Regions from separate parts of the Actinophytocola glycyrrhizae genome, predicted to be linked through region 1. Evidence: riboswitches for the same ligand, from Rfam matches in the RefSeq annotation. Region 1 holds a riboswitch; each other region holds the start of a gene.
What was found. A riboswitch is a leader RNA that binds a small molecule or an ion and turns the genes downstream of it on or off. The one in region 1 is predicted to bind S-adenosylmethionine.
Positions count from the first base shown of each region.

Region 2: linked by a shared signal. The riboswitch ahead of ACFPCV_RS11145 (methionine ABC transporter ATP-binding protein) and the one ahead of ACFPCV_RS22265 (aminotransferase class V-fold PLP-dependent enzyme) in region 1 are both predicted to bind S-adenosylmethionine.
Region 3: linked by a shared signal. The riboswitch ahead of thrC (threonine synthase) and the one ahead of ACFPCV_RS22265 (aminotransferase class V-fold PLP-dependent enzyme) in region 1 are both predicted to bind S-adenosylmethionine.

Region 1 is NZ_JBHSIS010000010.1:125,071-131,741, reverse strand. Features, by position in the region: gene ACFPCV_RS22285 (DUF167 domain-containing protein) at 50-304, shown strand; gene ACFPCV_RS22280 (M28 family metallopeptidase) at 394-1,362, opposite strand; gene ACFPCV_RS22275 (potassium/proton antiporter) at 1,468-2,952, shown strand; gene sthA (Si-specific NAD(P)(+) transhydrogenase) at 3,294-4,697, opposite strand; SAM riboswitch class IV at 4,768-4,896, shown strand; gene ACFPCV_RS22265 (aminotransferase class V-fold PLP-dependent enzyme) at 4,934-6,253, shown strand; gene lspA (signal peptidase II) at 6,332-6,671, shown strand, end outside.
Region 2 is NZ_JBHSIS010000006.1:81,860-88,530, forward strand. Features, by position in the region: gene ACFPCV_RS11135 (ABC-F family ATP-binding cassette domain-containing protein) at 1-63, opposite strand, end outside; gene ACFPCV_RS11140 (4-(cytidine 5'-diphospho)-2-C-methyl-D-erythritol kinase) at 164-1,129, opposite strand; gene ACFPCV_RS11145 (methionine ABC transporter ATP-binding protein) at 1,164-2,159, opposite strand; SAM riboswitch class I at 2,354-2,443, opposite strand; gene rsmA (16S rRNA (adenine(1518)-N(6)/adenine(1519)-N(6))-dimethyltransferase RsmA) at 2,530-3,393, opposite strand; gene ACFPCV_RS11155 (transglycosylase family protein) at 3,730-5,244, opposite strand; gene ACFPCV_RS11160 (TatD family hydrolase) at 5,508-6,365, opposite strand; gene metG (methionine--tRNA ligase) at 6,365-6,671, opposite strand, start outside.
Region 3 is NZ_JBHSIS010000022.1:378,803-385,473, forward strand. Features, by position in the region: gene ACFPCV_RS32795 (ComEA family DNA-binding protein) at 1-441, shown strand, start outside; gene ACFPCV_RS32800 (DNA internalization-related competence protein ComEC/Rec2) at 438-2,855, shown strand; gene ACFPCV_RS32805 (hypothetical protein) at 2,908-3,474, shown strand; gene thrC (threonine synthase) at 3,508-4,767, opposite strand; SAM riboswitch class I at 4,779-4,909, opposite strand; gene holA (DNA polymerase III subunit delta) at 5,058-6,035, shown strand; gene rpsT (30S ribosomal protein S20) at 6,283-6,543, opposite strand.

The DNA of each region.
Region 1 (6,671 bases):
TTCTGGACGGTCGATGTCCCGGAGGGACCTTCAGGGCTGGGGAGCCACGGTGCGATTCACCATCCGCGTCAAGCCCGGTGCCAGGAAGGAAGCCGTGGGTGGCCGGCACGGTGAAGCGCTGGTCGTGGCCGTCCAGGCGCCGCCGGTGGAGGGCAAGGCCAACGAAGCGGTCCGCAGGGCGCTGGCGAAAGCCTTCGGTGTCCGCAAGCAGGACGTGGTGATCGTCGCGGGAGAGAAAGGCAGGGACAAGGTCGTCGAACTGCCCGACGACCAGGCCCGCCTGGAAGAACTTCTCAGAGACTGAGCCCGCGGCCGCGGGCGTTCAGTCCTGTGTGGAGCGCACCGGCCCCGGCGACGTCACCGGCCGCGTGGTGCCGCTGCTGGGGAGCGCGGTCACGCGGTGAGTGTCCACACGGCGTTCGCGATCGCGTCGGTGTTGTGGTCGAGCGCGGTCTCGTCGATGTTGTCGAGCGTGTCGCAGGCGCGGTGGTAGCACGGGTCGAACGCCTCCCCGGCCGTGCCGCCCCACTTGGCCGCCTGGGCGCTGGACTTCGTCTTCTCGGCGCCGGTGAACGTGCCGCCGGTCGGGATGCCGGCCCGTGCGAACGCTGCGTGGTCGGACCGCCCGCCCACCTCGACCGGCTCGGTCTGCACGCCTGCCGCGACGAAGTAGTCCGCCAGCACCTTCTCGATCTGCTCGGAACCGGGTGGCTGGCTGGCGGACGCGTACACGAAGTAGCCGGGGTTCGGTGAGCCGATCATGTCGAAGTTGACGTAGCCGGTGATCTTCGCGAGCTCGGTGCTCGCCAGGCTCTCGACGTAGTGGGTCGATCCGACGAGCCCCAGCTCCTCCGCGCCCCACCAGGCGAACCGCAGGTGCTTCGCGGGCCGCAGGTTCTGCTCGGCGACGGTCAGCGCCACCTCGAGCAGCCCGGCCGAGCCGGAGCCGTTGTCGTTGATGCCCGGGCCCGCGCTGACGCTGTCGGCGTGGCCGCCGAACATCACCGTCGCGTTCTCGTCGCCACCCGGCCAGTCCGCGACCAGGTTGTAGCCGGTCGCGCCGTCGGCCCTGAACTCCTGGAGCGCGGTGGTGTACCCGGCCGCGTCGAGCCGCGCCCTGACGTAGTCCAGCCCGGCGCGGTAACCGGGCTGCCCGTGCGCCCGGTTGCCGCCGTTCTCGTCCGCGATCCGCGACAGCTCGGCGAGGTGCGCCCGCACGTCCGCCACCGGGATGTCCGGACCCGCCTGCTGCGCGACGACGTCCAGCGGCGCGCGGCGCTCCGGTGCGGCGCCCGCGGTGGCACACGCGGTGGCGGTCGCGCACAGCAGTGCCACGACGGCGGTGACTCGGCGAGTGATCACGGCTACTCCCAGGGGTCGAAGGCCCTGTTCAGCGTGTCAGCCGACCGGTCGAGCCGGTAGGTTCGTTCGTCGGGATCTTTCCGGTGCGGCGGTCAGGAGGAAGGTGTGGCCCAGGAGCTCGCGGTGGTGCTCGGGGCCGTCGCCGCGGTCCTGTTGCTCGCCGTGCTCGCGGTGCGGGTGTCGGTGCGGCTGGGCTTCCCTTCGCTCGTGCTGTACCTCGCGATCGGCGTGCTGCTCGGCGAGGCGGGCATCGGCGTCGAGTTCGAGAGCGCGTCGCTCACCGAGGCGCTCGGGCTGGCCGCACTGGTCCTCATCCTCACCGAGGGTGGCCTGACCACCCGGTGGCCGGAGGTCAGGGCGTCGTTCTGGCCGGGCGCCGTGCTGTCCACCGTGGCCGTCGTGGTGAGCATCGCGGTCACCGGCACCGCGCTGCACCTGATCTTCGGTTTCGAGTGGCGGGTCGCGTTGCTGTGGGGCGCGGTACTCGCGTCCACCGACGCGGCCGCCGTGTTCAGCGTGCTGCGCAACATCTCCGTCGGCAAGCGGCTCGTCGGCGCGCTGGAGATCGAGTCCGGCATGAACGACGCCGCCGCCTATCTCGTGGTGGTGCTGCTGGCCTCCGGCAGCACCGCGACCTGGGTCGACCCGCTGATCGCCGGGTACCAGCTGGTGGTCGGCGGGCTGATCGGCGTCGGGCTTGGCTGGCTCGGTGGGCAGGCGCTGCGCCGCTCCGCACTGCCCGCGACCGGTCTCTATCCACTCGCGACGGTCGCGGTGCCGGTGCTGGCGTTCTCGGCCGGGTCGTTCGTGCACGCGTCCGGTCTGCTGGCCGCGTACTTCGCGGCGCTCGTGCTGGGCAACTCGAAGCTGCCGCACCGCAACGACACACTGTCGTTCGCCGAAGGGCTCGGCTGGCTGTCGCAGATCGGCCTGTTCGTCCTGCTCGGGCTGTTCATGTCGCCGAGCAGGCTGCTGGACGCGGTCGTGCCCGGCCTCGTCGCCGGCCTCGTGCTCACGTTCCTCGCGAGGCCGATCTCGGTCGCGGTGTCGCTGACCCCGTTCCGGGTGCCGTGGCGCGAACAGGCGTTCCTTTCGTGGGCCGGCCTGCGCGGCGCGGTGCCGATCGTGCTGGCGATGATCCCGATCACCGAGGGCCGGCCGGGCGCGGACAAGCTGGTGGACGCGGTGTTCGTGCTGGTCATCGTGCTGACGATCGTGCAGGGCAGCACCCTGCCGCTGGTGGCGCGGCTGCTCGGGCTCGCGAAGACGGGGGAGCCCAAACAGGTCGACGTGGACGCCGCGCCACTCGACGAGCTGGGCGCGGTCCTGCTCACGTTCACCGTGCCGGCCGGGTCGAAGATGCACGGCGTGTACCTGTCGGAGCTGCGCCTGCCGGTGGGCGCGACCGTGAGCCTGCTCGTCCGCGACGGCGTCGGGCACACCCCTGGCCTGTCGACGCGTGTGCAGGAACTCGACCAGCTCCTGGTCGTGGCCACCGAAGGGGTCCGCACGGCGACCGAACGCCGCATCCGCGCCGTCGACCGCGCCGGCCGCTTCGCCCGCTGGCGCGGCGAAACCGGCGAGGACTAGCCGTTTGTTTCCGTGAAGATCATGTGAAGTGGCTTTGGCGTACGAACCCGTCATCAGGCACGACCCCCACACCCCTGCGGGCGCCCGCGTGGGCGCCCCGATGCCGTGAAAGGCGCGTTCACGGCACAACCGGTGCCGTGAACGCGCCGTTCACGGCGCTGAGCGCCGTGAACGGCCCATTGACGGCATCGCGGAGGCCGTGAACGCGCCTTTCACGGCACCAATCCCGCGCCTACGCACCCCGACGGTGGCGTAAGGCGCGCCTCGGGGGGCTTGCTTCACGGCGCTCAGCGCCGTCAATGGGCCTTCAGGGCATTGCCGATGCCGTCAATCTTCTACGGTCAGTCGGTCAGCATGCTGATCTGGCGCATCTTGTTCGTCGCGTCGAGGGCGGCGACCTTGTACGACTCGGCCAGGGTCGGGTAGTTGAACACCGTGTCGACGAGGTAGTCGACGGTGCCGCCGCAGCCCATCACGGCCTGTCCGATGTGGACCAGCTCGGTCGCGTTGGTGCCGAAGACGTGCACGCCGAGCAGGGAGCGGTCCTCTGGCGACACCAGCAGTTTCAGCACCCCGTACGAGTCGCCGATGATCTGGCCGCGGGCCAGCTCCCGGTACCGGGACACGCCGACCTCGAACGGCACCCGCTGTTCGGTCAGCTCGTCCTCGGTGCGGCCGATGAAGCTGATCTCCGGGATGGTGTAGATGCCGATCGGCTGCAGTGCGTGCATCTCGTGCGCCGGTTCGCCGCACGCGTGGTGCGCGGCGAGCCTGCCCTGTTCCATCGACGTCGCGGCCAGCGCGGGGAAGCCGATCACGTCGCCGACCGCGTAGATGTTGTCCACCTCGGTGCGGAAGGCCGAGTCGACGGTGATGCGGCCGCGTTTGTCCGCGGTCAGCCCGGCGGCGGCCAGGTCCAGCCCCTCGGTCATGCCCTGCCGTCCCGCCGAGTACATCACCGTGTCGGCGGGGATCTTCTTGCCGCTCTCCAGGACGGCGACCGTGCCCTTCTCGTACCGCTCGACCGCGGTGACCGTCTCGCCGAACCGGAACGTCACCGCGAGGTCGCGCAGCTGGTACTTGAGCGCCTCGATGACCTCGGTGTCGCAGAACTCGAGCATCCGCGTCCGCTGCTCGATCACCGTCACCTTCGTGCCGAGCGCGGCGAACATCGACGCGTACTCGACGCCGATCACCCCGGCGCCGACCACGACCATGGACCGGGGGATCCGCTCCAGGCCCAGGATGCCGTCCGAGTCCACGATCGTGTGATCGTCGAAGTCCACAGTGGATGGCCGGGCCGGGCGGGTGCCGGTGGCGATCACGATCTTCTCTGCGGTGACCTTGCGCTCGTGCCCGCTGCCGTCGGACACCTGCACGGTGTGCCGGTCGAGGAACCGGCCGAGGCCGGGCAGCACGTCGACGCCGTTGCGGGCCAGCTGGCTGCGGATCACGTCCACCTCGCGATCGACCACGTGCGACGTCCGCGCGGTCAGGTCGCCGATCGTGATGTCCTCCTTGACCCGGTAGCTCTGTCCGTACAGCTCCCGCTGCGACATGCCCGTCAGGTACAGCACCGCCTCGCGCAACGTCTTCGACGGGATCGTGCCCGTCTGGATGCAGACGCCGCCGATCATGTTGCGTCGTTCGATCAGCGCGACCGACGCGCCGAGCTTCGCCGCGGCGATCGCCGCCTTCTGCCCGCCAGGACCGGACCCCAGCACGAGCACGTCGTAGTCAGCCATGCGGGCCAGTCTGGCAGGGTCACATCCGTTGGACAGCCGAACGGTCGATCGGCTACCTTTTCTTCACGAAGGTCATGAGTGCCAGCTGCAGGTGACACTGCGAAGCCCCGGCTTGCTGGCCGGCAACCCTCCAACCGCGGTGGGGTGCCCCGGGTGAGGACCAGGCCCTCCGCGAGGTGCGGACGGGCAAGCGCGGGCCCTGGGAGCGGGGTCCCCGACCCAGGAGGCACCCCGTCATGACGCTTGCCATTCCCCACGCCCGAGCCGCCGTCGAAGCGCCGAGCACGGACCTGCCGTCCGTCGCGGGCAGCGGGCTCACCGTGCCCCTCGCGAACGGCACGTGGGTCCAGTACGCCAACCTCGACCACGCCGCCAGCGCGCCGTGTCTCGACGCCGTGCGGGACGCGGTGAACGAGCTGCTTCCCTGGTACGCCAGCGTCCACCGCGGCGCCGGGTTCGCCTCGCAGGTGTCCACGAAGGTCTACGAGAAAGCCCGGCACGTGGTCCGCGGGTTCGTCGGCGCCTGCCGCACCGACGAGGTCGTGTTCACCCGCAACACCACCGACGCGCTGAACCTGCTCGCGAGGGCGCTGCCCGCGAACACGTCGGTGGTCGTGTTCGACACCGACCACCACGCCGCGCTGCTGCCGTGGCGCGGCCCGCACGTGTACCGCGTGACGCCGACCGCCAACGTCGAGCGCGACCTCGACGAGGCCCTTGCCGCGACCCCGGCCGGGCCCCGCCTCGTCGTGGTCACCGGCGCCGCGAACGTCACCGGCGAGCTGTGGCCGGTCGCTCGTCTCGCCGCCGTCGCCCGCCGCCACGGCGCCCGCGTCGCGCTCGACGCCGCCCAGCTCGCGCCGCACCGCCCGGTCGATGTGCGGGCCCTCGACGTCGACTACGTGGTGCTGTCCGGGCACAAGCTGTACGCCCCGTTCGGCGCCGGTGCGCTGGTCGGGCGCGCGGACTGGCTGCGTGCTGCCCACCCGTACCTCGCGGGCGGCGGCGCGAGCAGGCTGGTGTCCGAGCGCGCCGTCTCGTGGCACCACGGCCCGGAGCGGCACGAGGCCGGTTCGCCGAACGTGGTCGGCGCGTACGCGCTGGCGGTCGCCTGCCAGACGATCGGCCGCTCGTGGGACGCGGTGACCGCGCACGAGGAGGAGCTGCTCGACCGCCTGCGCACCGGGCTCGCGAGCATCCCCGGCGTGCGGCAGCTGTCGATCCTCGGCGCCGACGCGCCCCGGGTCGGCGTCGTCAGCTTCACCGTCGAGGGCCACGACCCCGGCCTGGTCGCCGCGTACCTGTCGGCCGAGTACGGCATCGGTGTGCGCGATGGCGCGTTCTGCGCGCACATCGCGGTGCGCAGGCTCACCGGCGACCGCGCGCTGCGGGCGAGCCTCGGTCTGGGCAGCACCGCCGAGCACGTCGATCGCCTGCTCACCGCGCTGCGGCGGCTGGTCACCGACGGCCCGGCCGGCCGGTACGAGCTGGTCGACGGCCGGTACGCGCCGGTCGAGGACACCCGTCCGCTACCGGCCTTCCTGACCGGCCTGTGAACAGGCCATGGACAATGGCCCGGTGAGCGGAGTGAACGATTCAACCCCGCGGCTGGTCGGAACCTTCGAGGACCAGTCGTGAAACCCGACGAGACCGGCGCCGAGCCGGACACCGCGGAACCGCCCACGGCGCCGCTGCCACCGAGGAAGGTGTGGCTCGTCGCGGCCGTCGCGCCGGTCGTGCTGGTCATCGACCAGGTCACCAAGCAGCTCGCGCTGGCCGGGCTCGAGCACGAGCCACCGGTCCGGGTCCTCGGCGGCCTGTTCCACCTGCAGATCGTGCGCAACCCGGGTGCCGCGTGGGGCATGGCCACCGGCATGACGTGGGTGCTGACGCTCATCGCGCTCGCCGTGGTCATCGGCATCGTCTGGGTGCTGCCGAAGCTGCGGTCCACGGGCTGGGCCATCGGGCTCGCGC
Region 2 (6,671 bases), on a different contig from region 1:
GTCGAGCAGCGGCTTCACGCCGTAGCTCTTGGCGACCGCCTCGAGGTTGACCAGGTTGACCACGATCGGCAACGTTACCCATCCCGGCCGCCCGGCCGTCATGCGCCCGCGACCTGGCGCGGTATCGCACGTCCGCCGAGGGCCGACGATCACCCGCGGGTGATCACGCGTGCACCTGTGGCGGTGCGGAACTCGGTTCGTCGTCGCCACCGACCACGCGGGCGCCGGGGACCGGGCCGTGGACGACGCGGACCGTGCGGCACACCCCCGCGCCGGACAGCTCGGTTGCCACCCGCAGGGCGTCGTCGCCGTCCGCGCACAGGAACGCGCAGGTCGGACCGGAACCCGAGACGGTGCCCGCGAGAGCACCGGCCGCCACCCCCGCGCGCAGCGTGCGCCGCAGGCCGGGGCGCAGCGAGACCGCCGCCGCCTGGAGGTCGTTGCCGAGCAACAGGGCCAGCCGGTGCGGGTCGCCGGACGCGAGCGCCTCCAGCACCGGCTCGACCTCGCCGACGCGAGGCGGGTCGCCCTCGGCCCGGAGCCGGTCCAGCTCGCCGTAGACCTTCGGGGTGGCCAGGCCGCCGCGGGCGAAGGCCAGCACCCAGTGGAAGGTGTGGCGGGCCAGCACGGGCACGATCGCCTCGCCCCTGCCCGTGCCGAGCGCGGTGCCGCCGTGCAGCATGAACGGCACGTCGCTGCCCAGGTTCGCCGCGACCCCGGCCAGCTCGTCGCGGCCGATCTCCAGCTTCCACAGGTTCGCGAGACCGACCAGCGTGGCCGCCGCGTCGGCGCTGCCGCCCGCCATGCCGCCGGACACCGGGATGCCCTTGCGGATCAGCACGCGCACCTTCAGCTCGCCGACGTCACGGCCGACGTGCCGGGCCAGCTCCTCGACGGCCCGCCACGCCAGGTTCGCACCGTTCGTCGGCACCGCTGAGGCGCCTTCACCCTGGACCTCGACACCGGGATCGTCGGCGACGGCGACCGTCACCTCGTCGGTCAGCGACAGCGACTGGAAGACGGTCGTCAACTCGTGGAAACCGTCCCGCCGCAGGTCGCCGACCGCGAGGTGCAGGTTCACCTTCGACGGCACCCGGACGGTCACCGGGCGGGGCACTACCGCAAGCACCGTGCAAGCCTACGGCCACCGCCGGGACCGGTCGCTACGCGGCTGCCACGGCGCGCGGTCCGGTCAGCGCACGCTGCACGTACGCGCCCCGCTCCTCCAGCCAGCCCAGCGCCGCGTCGGCCCGCTCGCCGGTGATGCCGAGCCGGAACCGCGCCACCGGCGTCTCGCCGATCTTGGTCACGCCACCGCCCGACACGGTGATCTCGTTGCCGAACCGGCTCGCGGCCTCCGGCAGCAACGCCCCGATCGACGCGAACCCGACCAGGACGACGTCCGCGACACCGGGCGCGGTCTTCTCGATCGCGGGAAGGACCGTGCGCGCGACCCGGCTGTCCGGGTCCTGCACGAGGTCCAGCAGCCTGCCGTGTTCGAGGATGCGCCCGTCCTCCAGCACCGCGACGTCGTCGGCGATCTTGCGGACGACACCCGCGTCCTGCGTGGCGATGAGGACGGTCGCGCCCAACTCTCCCCTGGCGCGGTCGAGGACCGCGAGCACACCGGCGGCGCCGGTCGCGTCCAGGCCGCCGGTCGGGTCGTCGGCCAGCACCACGGTCGGCTCGCCGACGAGCGCACGCGCGATCGCGATCCGCTGCCGCTGGCCGGGAGTGAGCTGGTCGGGGTAGGTGGCGGCCTTGTCGGTGAGCCCGATCAGGTCCAGCAGCTTGCCGACCCGGTCGCGGCGGCGCGGGCCGTCCACCCCGGCCTGCTCCAGCGGGAGCGCGATGTTGCCGGCCGCGGTGCGCTGCGCGAGGAGCGACTCACCTGCCGGGACGACGCCGATGCGGGCACGCGCGGCGCGCAGGCTGCGCTGGTCGAGCGCCGCGGTGTTGAGCCCGTCGAGGCGGAAGACGCCGCTGTCGGGACGTTCGCGGAGGGCGAGCACCCTGGCGAGGGTGGACTTGCCGGCCCCGGCCGGGCCCACGACACCGGCGATCACACCGGCTTCCACGTTCAGGGTGACGTCGTCCAGCGCGACCACGGCGCCGGTAGTACTTCGGAACGACTTGGTCAGGTTCTCGACGGTGATCACGTTCGGGTACTCCAGTCCAGGCGCACGCGGGTGCGTACCCGCGTGTGGTGAGTGGCCCCGTCGGCCAGGGCTCAGGGAAGTCGGATGGCTCGAATCAGCTTCAGTTCGATGAGCACATGCGACGACAGCCCGTGACCGTGCGCCTGCACTGGTCGATGACCCGCCTGGTGGTGAGGATCTGCACCGTTCTCACTCCTCCATCGTTCCTGGCGGTAGCACCTGCCCGCGACGGGTGGTTGCTGCGGCGTCTCAGAGCCAGGTCTCTCGGCCGCTCGGGATGGATTACCGCTGACAAGTACACCTGACGGGTCCACTGGTTGGCAACCCGCGAACCCCCGAATTGAGTCCTGCTATTCGGAGGATCACATCGTTACTCCAGTCCCTTGCCCGCCGTTCGGGCTATCGAGGCGTAGTCGCCGACCGTGATGGTCTCCCCGCGGGCGGCCGGATCGACCCCGGCGCGGGTGAGGATGCCGGCGGCCCGGTCGGCTGTTCCCGCCCAGGTCGCGAGGGCTGCCCGGAGCGTCTTGCGCCGCTGCGCGAAGGCCGCGTCGACGAGCGGGAACACCGTTTTCCGGTCCCCTGGCGGCGGTTCGCGGCGGGTGAGGAGGACGAGCGCGGAGTCGACGTTGGGCACGGGCCAGAAGACGGTCCTCGGCACCGTGGCGACCCGCCGCGCGTGGGCGTACCAGGCGATCTTGACGCTGGGCACGCCGTAGACCTTGGAGCCGGGGCCCGCCACCATGCGGTCGGCGACCTCGGCCTGGACCATGACCAGCGCACGGGTCATGGTCGGCAGCTCGGCGAGCAGGTGCAGCACGACGGGCACGGAGACGTTGTAGGGCAGGTTCGCGACGAGCGCCGTCGGGGCGTGGAGCTGTTCGCTGGTGGCCCTGAGCGCGTCGGCGTTGACGACGGTGAGCCGGTCCGCGACAACGGGCGCCCGCTCCGCGACGGTCGCGGGGAGCCGCCCGGCGAGCACCGGGTCGATCTCGACGGCCACCACCTTCCGGACGACCGGCAGGAGGGCCAGGGTGAGCGACCCGAGCCCGGGCCCGACCTCGAGGACGGTGTCGTCGGCCCGCACCCCGGCGGCGGCCACGATGCGGCGCACGGTGTTGGGGTCGTGCACGAAGTTCTGCCCGAGCTTCTTCGTGGGGCGGACGTCCAACTCCGCGGCGAGCCGCCGGATGTCGCCGGGCCCAAGAAGGGCACTCACGTCAGCCTCAGTCACCCACAGAGCCTAACCACCCCCAAGAACCCCCACCCACCCCCCGCAAACCCCGCGAGTCCCCGCTTCAGAACCCGCGAGTCCCCCGTTCAAGACCCGCGAGTCCCCCGTTCAGAACCCGCGAGTCCCCCGTTCAGGACCGGTGAGTCACCGGTTCGCGGTTTTGATCCGACTCCCGAACCCGCAACTCGCAGGTTCCGAAACGGGGACTCGCGAGTTCTGAAAGGGGGACTCGCGGGTTCTGAAGCGGGGACTCGCGAGGTTTGGTGGGGGTGGGGGTGGGTATGGCTGTGGGCCGGGTCCCCCTGGGGGAGCCGGCCCACAGGTGCTGGGTACGGGTTACTTTGGCAGGCCCAGTTGGCTGGAGCAGTGGGGCCAGGCGCCGTAGCCGCCGCGAGCGTCGCGGAGCTTGGTCGCGATCGCGATCTGCTGTTCGCGGGTGGCCTGGTGCGGGTACTCGGCGTACTGGTCGCCGCCGTAGGCGTCCCACGTGCCCTTGTTGAACTGGAGGCCGCCGTAGTAGCCGTTGCCGGTGTTGATGGCCCAGTTGCCGGTGGACTCGCACTGCGCGAGCCGGTCCCACACCTCGCCGTCCGGGATGACCGGGACCGGGGGCTTCTTGGTGCCGACGCGGATGACCTTCGGCTTGGCTTCCTTGGTGACCTTGGAGCCGATCTCCTCGCGGCCGACCTCTTTGCCGTTCTTCACGGTGACGCGGTAGGTCGCGATGCGCTCGCCCGCTGCGCCCGGTTCGACGACGACCTCGGTGCCCTGGTCGGCGTTCGGGTCCTCGACCTCCTCGACCGGCGGCTCGATCTTCTCGGTCTGGTTGACGACCGTGACGCCGTTGCGGGTGATCCGGACCTCGGCACCGTCGGTGATCTTCAGGTCCGACGCCGGGGTGATCGTGTCCTCGGGGCCGAGGGAGAGCTTCAGGTCCTTCAGGAGCTCGGCCGCGGTGACCGCGGTGGTCTTCATCGCCTTCGGGGCGTTGCCGCCGTCGAAGAGCGTGATGTTCTTGAGGGTCTTGACCTCGATCGCCATCCCGTTGAGGGGGATCTCGTGGTCCTTGTCGTGCGAGAGCTTCGCGCCCTCGGTCGACAGGTTCAGCTGCTGGAGCGCCTCGCCGACCGTGGTGGAGCGGACCCACAGGTCCCGCTTCTCACCGTCGACGGTCAGGTGGAGCTGGCGGCCGCGCTGCAGGACGATCTTGCCGTCGTCGTTGATCGCGGCGGAGGGGGACGGGGAGAGGGCGTCGTGGCTGCCGACGGTGATGCCCTCGTCCTCGAGCACCTCGCCAACGGTGTCGGCGTAGGTGCTGACCTGGTGGGCCTCACCGTCGATGTCGACCGTGACGGACTTGTTCATCGCGATCGCGGCGGCGCCGCCGCCGATCAGCGACACCAGGATCGAGGCGATGGTGGCCTTGAGGACCGTCTTCTTCCAGCGCTTGATGCCGGTGACGACCTCGGGCGGGGCCTCGTCGGTCTCGGTCAGCGGGAGCGCGTACGCACGTCCGCCGGACGACAGCTCGTCCGGAATGACGGGGAGGACGGTGGTCTCGGCGTTGATCAGCCGGATGAGCTCGTCGACGTCGACGTCCGCCGCCGCCATGAGCTCGTCGGCCTGCGGGCCGAGGGCGAGCCGGACATCGTGGTCCGTGATCGCGAGGGTGCCGGAGTAGGAGTTCTCGTCCACGTCCGGCAGGTCGTGGAAGTCGGGGAACTCGGAGCGCCACGCACGGAAGTCCTCGTCGAGGACCGCGGTGCGGGTCGGTGCGCCCGCTTCGACCGGGGTGAACCAGTCAGTGTCGGCGAAGCTGTCACCGACCGGTCTGTTTCCGGAACCAGTCACTGGGTCGATACCTCCAGAAGGCCGTAGCCGTGCCCATGTGCTGCGCGGCATACGCGCTTTCGTTTGTTACGACTTCCCGCGGCTGGCCACCGGTCCCCGACCTGAGCCGGCCTCACCGCGGATGTGCCCCGAGCAATTCCGTCCCGGGGTACGGTCACGGGACAGTAACGGTGCCGGGCAGGTTGCGCAAACACTTCGACGACCGTCGTGATCCTGGTCACGCCACGGATGGAGCAGCTGACGTCGCCCGATCATCGCAGTCCTCACCGCTCGCTACCGACGCCCTCACGGCGGGTAGTCCGGGGGAGGTCGAACACACGTTCCGCGTTCGCGGCGACCTCGGCGGCGAACTCCCCCGGGTCGACCTTCCTGAGCTGCGCAAGGGCCCGCAACGTGTACGCCGCGCAGTACGGCTCGTTCGGCCTGCCGCGAAACGGGTGCGGGGTCAGGAAAGGCGCGTCGGTCTCCACCAGGATCTGGCAACTGGGAATCCGTGCGGCTGCGTCACGTTGGGCCTGCGCGTTGCGAAATGTCACGGTTCCGGCGAACGACAGCACGTACCCCTTGTCGGCGCACCGGCGGGCGAACTCCGCGTCCCCGGAGAAGCAGTGGAAGACGACGCTCGGCGGCGCGCCTTCCTCCTCCAGCACGCGGTAGATGTCCTCGTGCGCGTCCCGGTCGTGGATCATCAGCGGCTTGCCGACGCGCTTGGCGAGGTCGATGTGCCAGCGGAACGCCTCCTGCTGCGCCTCCGGCGGCGAGTAGTCCCAGTAGTAGTCGAGACCGGTCTCGCCCACGGCCACCACCCGCGGCTGCCGGGACAAGGCCTCGATCTCGGCGCGGTCGGCGTCGGTGAACGACGCGGTGCGCGTCGGGTGCACCGCCACGGCCGCCCAGACCCGCTCGTCCCACGTGGCGGCCCGCGCGGCCCACCGCGCCGCGGCGAGGTCGTCGGCGACCGTCACGACCCGGTCGACCCCCGCGGCGGCGGCCCGGTCGACCATCTCGGCCACGTCGGCGGCGTCCTTGGCGCCACAGGCGTCGAGGTGGGTGTGCGCGTCGACGATGGGAACGGGAAGCGCCTCCGGGATCGGAGGACGCTCCCCCGAACGCTTGCCCATCAGTCGACGACCGGCGCCCACTCCGGGCCGGTCTCGCCGAGCTTCGGGTCGAGCTTGGCGAACAGCGGCGAGGGCTTGTCGAGCGGGCGGCCGACCTCGATCGGCGTCGACTCCCACCTCGCCTGCTCACCGGCGTAGTCACCGGTCAGGATCGGGTTGATCCGCCCTGGCACGTCGAGGTCCTCGACGTCCTGGCACTCCGGCTGCGCCGCCCACACCCCCGAGCCGCCGAGCGCCTCGTGGATCTTCTGCGACGCGTGCGGCAGGAACGGCGTGAGCATCGTGTTGGCGTCCTGCACGACCTGC
Region 3 (6,671 bases), on a different contig from region 1:
GGGCCCGCCGAGACACCCATCGTGGTGAGCGTGGTCGGCCGGGTCGCCCGACCGGGGCTGATCACGCTGCCGGAGGGCGCCCGCGTCGCCGACGCCTTGCGGGAGACGGGCGGACCGGTGCCGGGAGCCGACCTCGGTGCGCTCAACCTGGCGCGCAAGCTCGGCGACGGTGAGCAGATCTACGTCGGTGTGCCACCGCCGCCGGGTGCCGAGCCGGTGACCGGCGCGACGGCCTCCGGCGAGCCAGAGAAGGTCGACCTGAACACGGCGACGCTGACGGATCTCGACGCGTTGCCGGGGGTGGGCCCGGTGACCGCACAGAGCATCGTCGACTGGCGCACCGAGCACGGCCGGTTCGACAGCGTCGACCAGCTACGGGAGATCCACGGCATCGGGCCGAGCCGGTTCGCGAAGCTGCAGGACCTGGTCGTGGCGCGATGATCGGCGGGCTGGGGCTCGAGGTCGGCGGCAGACAGGACTGGCGGCTGGTGCCCGCGGCACTCGTGGTGTGGCTCGCCACGATGGCCGGTCTGCTGCTCGGCTGGTGGTGGTCCGCGGCGACCGCGTTCGCGGGGGTCGTGGTTGGCCTCGCCGTGGCGGTCAGGTTCCGTGGCCGGTCGGCGGTCGCCCGGTGGTGGCGTGCGGGGCTGGCGTGGTCGTTGCTCGTGTGCAGCCTGCTGGTGGGGCTGGTCGGCACGCTCCGGCTGCGCGCCGCCGAGGAGGACCCGCTTCGGCGGCCCGCGGCGGCCGGTTCTTCGGCGGTCGTCCGGGTCGAGGTCACCGAGCGGCCCAAGCCGGTGGTCTCCGCCGGGTTCGGTGGGCAGCAGGGCGGCGTGTGGACCGTGGTGGTGCCTGCCAGGGTCGTGAGCGCGGTGGCGGCCGGTCGTCCGGTGCGATCCACGGGCGCGGTCGTCGTGATCGCGCCCGCCGAGCGGTGGCGTGCGTTGCTGCCGGGACAGCAGGTGACCGCGGTCGCGGTGATGGCGCCCGCCCAGCCCGGCGAGTTGACCGTGGCCGTGCTGCGGGTCCGGGGACCGCCGGAGGCAGTGAGTGCGGCCGCGGTGTGGCAGCGGGTCGCACAGACCCTGCGTGCGGGCCTCCGGGACGCGGCCGGTGTGCTGGACGCGGAGCCGCGTGGGCTGTTGCCCGCGTTGGTCGTCGGCGACACCGATGACCTGCCGCCGCAGGTGGTGGACGAGTTCCAGGCGGCGGGTCTCGCGCACCTGCTCGCTGTCAGTGGCAGCAACCTGGCGATCGTCTGCGTGGCGGTGCTGTTGCTTCTGCGGACGTTGCGCTGCGGACCGAGGACGGCGGCCGCCGGGGCGATGCTCGCCCTGATCGGGTTCGTCGTGCTGGCCGGGCCCGAGCCGAGCGTGCTGCGGGCGGGCGTGATGGGCGCGGTCGGGTTGCTGGCCCTGGCGGTGGGCCGACAGCGGGCGGCGTTGCCCGCGCTCGCAGTCGCCGTGATCGGGCTGGTGCTGTGGGACCCGGCCATGGCGGTGAGCATCGGCTTCGCGTTGTCGGTGCTCGCGACCGGTGGGCTCGTGCTGATCGCGCCGAGGTGGGCGGACAGGCTCGCGGTGCGGGGAGTGCCGCGAGGGCTGGCCGAGGCGTTGGCGGTGCCCGCGGCGGCGCACCTTGTCACGGCGCCGGTGGTCGCGGGGTTCGCGGGTGAGGTGAGCCTCGTCGCGGTCGTCGCGAACCTGCTGGCGGCTCCGGTGGTCGCGCCCGCGACCGTGCTGGGCGTGCTGGCGGCGGTGGTGGCGCCGGTGTCCCGGTGGCTCGCCGAGGTGCTGGTCCGGGTGGCGGGCCCGGAGGCGGACTGGCTGATCCTGGTCGCCCGGCACGCGGCCGACGTCCCGGGAGCGGTGATCGCGTGGCCTGCGGGCTGGCTCGGCGGGATGCTGCTCGCCGGGTGCGTGATGTTGCTGGCGGCGGCGTCGCGCAGGCGACGGCTGCGGGTGCTCATCGGGCTGCTGCTGACCGGTCTGCTGATCGTCGTCGTGCCGCTGCGGGTGATCGCGCCCGGATGGCCGCCGGACAGGTGGGCTGTCGTGGCGTGCGACGTCGGCCAGGGCGACGCGTTGGTGCTCGCGACGGGTGAGGCCGGGCGTGCCGTCGTGGTCGACACCGGACCGGACGCGGCGCCGCTGGCCGGGTGCCTGGACCGGCTGGACGTGGCGCGTGTGCCGCTGGTGGTGCTGAGCCACCTGCACGCGGACCACGTCGGCGGGCTGGACGGGGTGCTGTCGGAACGGGCGGTGGGCGCGGTGGGCGTCAGCAGGGCGCGGCAGCCGCGGTGGGCATGGGAGGACGTGCGGCGGAAGGCGCAGGACGCCGGGGTGCCGGTGTTGCAGCTGAGTGCCGGGCAGCGGCTGAGCTGGCCGGGGTTGGTGATCGAGGTGTTGGCGCCCGACGAGAAGGAGGTGATGCCGGCGGCGGAGTCGGACGGCACGGAGATCAACAACGCGTCGTTGGTGTTGCGGGCGACCACGCCCGCGGGGCGGGTGTTGCTGAGCGGGGACGTGGAGCTGTCGGCGCAGGCGCGGTTGCTGGACGCGGGGGTGGACCTGTCCGCCGACGTGTTCAAGGTGCCGCACCACGGTTCGCGGTACACGTCGCCGGAGTTGTTCTCGGCGACGCGGGCACGGATCGCGCTGGTGAGTGTCGGGGCGGGAAACCGCTACGGGCATCCCAGCCCGTTCACGATGCGACTGCTCGCGCGCACCGGTGCGCTGGTGTTGCGGACCGACACGAGCGGGGACACCGCGATCGTCGCGACGGACAACGGGCCGCGGGCGGTCACCCGTGGCGCGTCGCGGGCACCGCCGGGACGGGCTGGCGACTCTTCATAGGGCTTCTCGTGTCCTGCCGGTGGTGAGGTTCGGAGTCGGCTAGCTTTGCCGGGTGTTCGACAAGCTGCGGAAAGCCGTTGTGGGTGCGGATCTGCCCACCGAGCCGGTGGTGGTCCGGATCCAGGACGCCGCGTTCGGCACGTTCACCGTGACGGGTGCGTGGGATCCGCGCGTGGTGACGGTGACCGGGCCGTGGCAGGCGAGGGTGACGCTCAGCGCGCCGCTGCACATGCCCGACGCGTTGAAGCGACGGCTCGTGTGGCTGGTTCGGCCGCCGCGCATCCTGCCCAACGACCGGCACGCGATCACGTTGACGGTCGACGGGCAGCCCGTGCCGCTGGACTGCGGGCGGCGCGCGATGCGGCGGGCGACGTTCGACGTGCGGGCCACGGTGGCGGGCCGGCAGTACCTGATGCACCACGAAGGCCGATGGCGGGCTCGGTTGGAGCGCAACGGGCGACAGGTGTCTCGGCTGTCCACACCAGACGGTGGGGAGACGGTGCGTGCCGGGTACGAACACGGTGCGGACGTCGTGGACGCCACGGTCGGGGTGGCGCTCGGTCTGGTGCTCGGTGTTGGTGCGCCCGGGTTTCTGCGGAACCTGCTCGCCGCGCTCTGACCCGCAGCGGGTCAGAGCACGGCGAGGTGGCTGTCAGTCGGCCAGGGCTTCGCGGACCGCGGCCGCGGACGGCGGCACCGTCGCACGCGGGCCCACCTTGTCCTGCACGGCATCGAGGGTCTTGAGGCCGTCGCCGGTGATGAGGAGGACCGTCTCGGCCTCGGGGTCGAGCTGGCCGGTCTCGATGAGCTTCTTGGCCGTGGCCACGGTGACACCACCCGCGGTTTCGGCGAAGATGCCTTCGGTCCTGGCCAGCAGGCGGATGCCCGCGACGACCTCGTCGTCGGAGACGTTCTCGACCGCGCCACCCGTGCGCCGGACGACGTCCAGCACGTACGGGCCGTCCGCGGGCGCGCCGATCGCGAGGGACCGGGCGATGGTGTCCGGCTTCACCGGAGTCACGACGTCGTGGCCCGCCTTGTAGGCGGCGGCGACCGGGGAACAGCCGGTGGCCTGCGCACCGAACACGCGGTACGGCCTGCCGTCGACGAGGCCGAGGTCGATCAGCTCGCGGAAACCCTTGTCCACCTTGGTGAGCTGCGAACCGGACGCGATCGGCACGACCACCTGGTCGGGCAGGCGCCAGCCCAGCTGCTCGGCGACCTCGTAGCCGAGGGTCTTCGAACCCTCCGCGTAGTACGGCCGGACGTTGACGTTCACGAACGCCCAGTCCTCGTGCTCCGCGGCCAGTTCGGTGGCGAGCCGGTTCACGTCGTCGTAGTTGCCGTCGACGGCGATCAGCGCGCCGTCGTACACGGCCGTGGTCAGGATTTTCGCCCGTTCGAGGGACGACGGGATGAGCACCACCGACTCCCAGCCCGCGCGGGCCGCGGCGGCCGCGACCGCGTTCGCGAGGTTGCCGGTGGACGGGCACGCGAGCACCCGGAAACCGAGCTGCCGTGCGGCGGCGAGTGCCACGCCGACCACACGGTCCTTGAAGGAGTGTGTCGGGTTGCCGGTGTCATCCTTGACCCACAAGGACTTCATGCCCAGGGCCGCGCCCAGGCGGTCGGCCTTCACGAGCCGCGTGAGGCCGGGCTCGGTGTTGGGGTGCCTGTCCACATCGGACGGGACGGGCAACAGCCCGCGGTACCGCCAGATCGACCTGGGGCCCGCTTCGATCTCGGCTCGGGTGACATCACCGAACTCGTAGGAGACCTCCAGCGGGCCGAAACACTCGCTACACGCGAACTCGGGGGCGAGTGGAATCTGGTTGCCGCATTCCCGGCAGGTCAGGGCGCGTGCGGGCCCGAGGTCGAGCGTGGTGGTGCCGGCGTCGGCGGTGATCGTCATCGCGAGGTGTCTCCTCATCTGTCCCGCGTGCGGGTCGGAATTGGCACCGTGGTCGTCGCCGTCCTCGCGTACGCGAATGATGCGGCTGACGCCGGTTGCCGGGGCTTCTTCGGGCCGATCCCTCTGCCCCTCTGGATGAGCGGTATTCAGTTGTCTGCCGGACACGTTACGGCACGACCCCGTGACTCGGCCAATGTGAGGTCCATCATCCGAGAGCGGGTTCAGCGGGCCTCGAGGGCGGCGGCCTGCCCGTCGGCCCGGCCGTGGGCGGGTGATGCGAGGATGGCGGGGTGAAGGCGCCCGCCGTGACCCCGCCCGCACTGCAGCTCGTGCTGGGCGAAGAGGAACTGCTGGTCGAACGGGCCGTCCAGGCCGCGGTGGAGGCGTCGCGTCTCGCCGACCCGACGGCCGAGACGACCCGAGTGAAGGTGACCGACCTGACCGCACCGGAGCTCGCGGAACTCGTCAGCCCTTCGCTGTTCGCCGAGCGGCGCGTGATCGTCCTGGAGGGTGCGCAGGAGGCGGGCAAGGACATCGCCGTGTCGATCGCCGCCTACGTCAAGGAACCCGCCGACAGCGTGCAGCTTGTCGTGCTGCACAACGGTGGTGGCCGCAAGCCTGGCAAGGACCTGGTGACCGCGATGCGGTCGGCGGACGCGCAGGTCGTCGAATGCCCGAAAATCACCAAACCGGGTGACCGCGAATCGTTCGTCCGGAACGAGATCCGCCGGGCGGGTGGGAAAACGGACCTGGAGGCGGTACGAGAGCTGATCGAGTCCGTCGGATCCGACCTCAGGGAACTCGCCGCCGCGGCGGCACAACTGGTCGCGGACACCAACGGTCAGGTCACGGTCGAGGCGATCCGCCGCTACCACCGGGGCCGAGCGGACGTGACGGGGTTCGCGGTCGCGGAGAAGGCCGTCACCGGCGACGTGACGGGTGCGCTGGAGATGCTGCGCTGGGCGATGCAGCTGGGTGTGCCGCACGTGCTCGTGGCCGACGCGCTGGCCGACGCCGTGCGCACGGTCGCGAAGGTGGCCGGCGCGGGCCGGGCCGACCCGTTCCGGCTGTCGAGTGAGCTGGGGATGCCCGCGTGGAAGGTCCGCAAGGCGCTGGCGCAGTCGCGTGGGTGGCACCCGGCGGGCCTGGTGATGGCGATGCGGGTGGTGGCCGACGTCAACGCGGACGTGAAGGGTGTCGCGGCGGACGCGGGCTACGCGCTGGAGCGGGCCGTGCTGAAGCTGGCGGAAGCCCGCCGCCGGACCTGACCGTCACCGGGTGTGCTTGACCCTGATGGACGCTCGCTGACCAGCGGATTCATCGAAAACGGCCGGTGGGCAACCCCCACCCGAACCCGGGGGCATCCCGCCTTGCCAGTCTACCGGATGGGGGTGTCAGTGGGTGGGGTGTCGATCTTGGTTGTGGATAACCGGAGCGGTTGTGGACAAGTCCGGACATGACGAGGGCGCGCCGGCTGTGCCGGCGCGCCCTCGGGGTGTTCTGGGCAGATCTGGGTCAGATCTGGTTCGCGCGCTTCGCCATGGCGGACTTCTTGTTCGCCGCCTGGTTCGCGTGGATCACGCCCTTGCCCGCCGCCTTGTCGAGCTTGCGGCTGGCTTCCTGCAGCAGCTCCACGGCCTTCGCCTTGTCGCCGGCGTCGGCTGCTTCTCGGAACTTGCGGATCGCGGTCTTCACCGAGGACTTGACGGACTTGTTGCGCTGGCGCGCCTTCTCGTTCGTCTTGATCCGCTTGATCTGGGACTTGATGTTGGCCATGGGGGACTACTCCTCGATGTCGATCACGGTTGTCGTGACCGCATTTAGGGTGGCCCCTCCGGAACGGACGGGTTTCCTCCTGGGCGGAATGCCACACGGGCACGACCCGGTGAGACTACCAGGGCGGT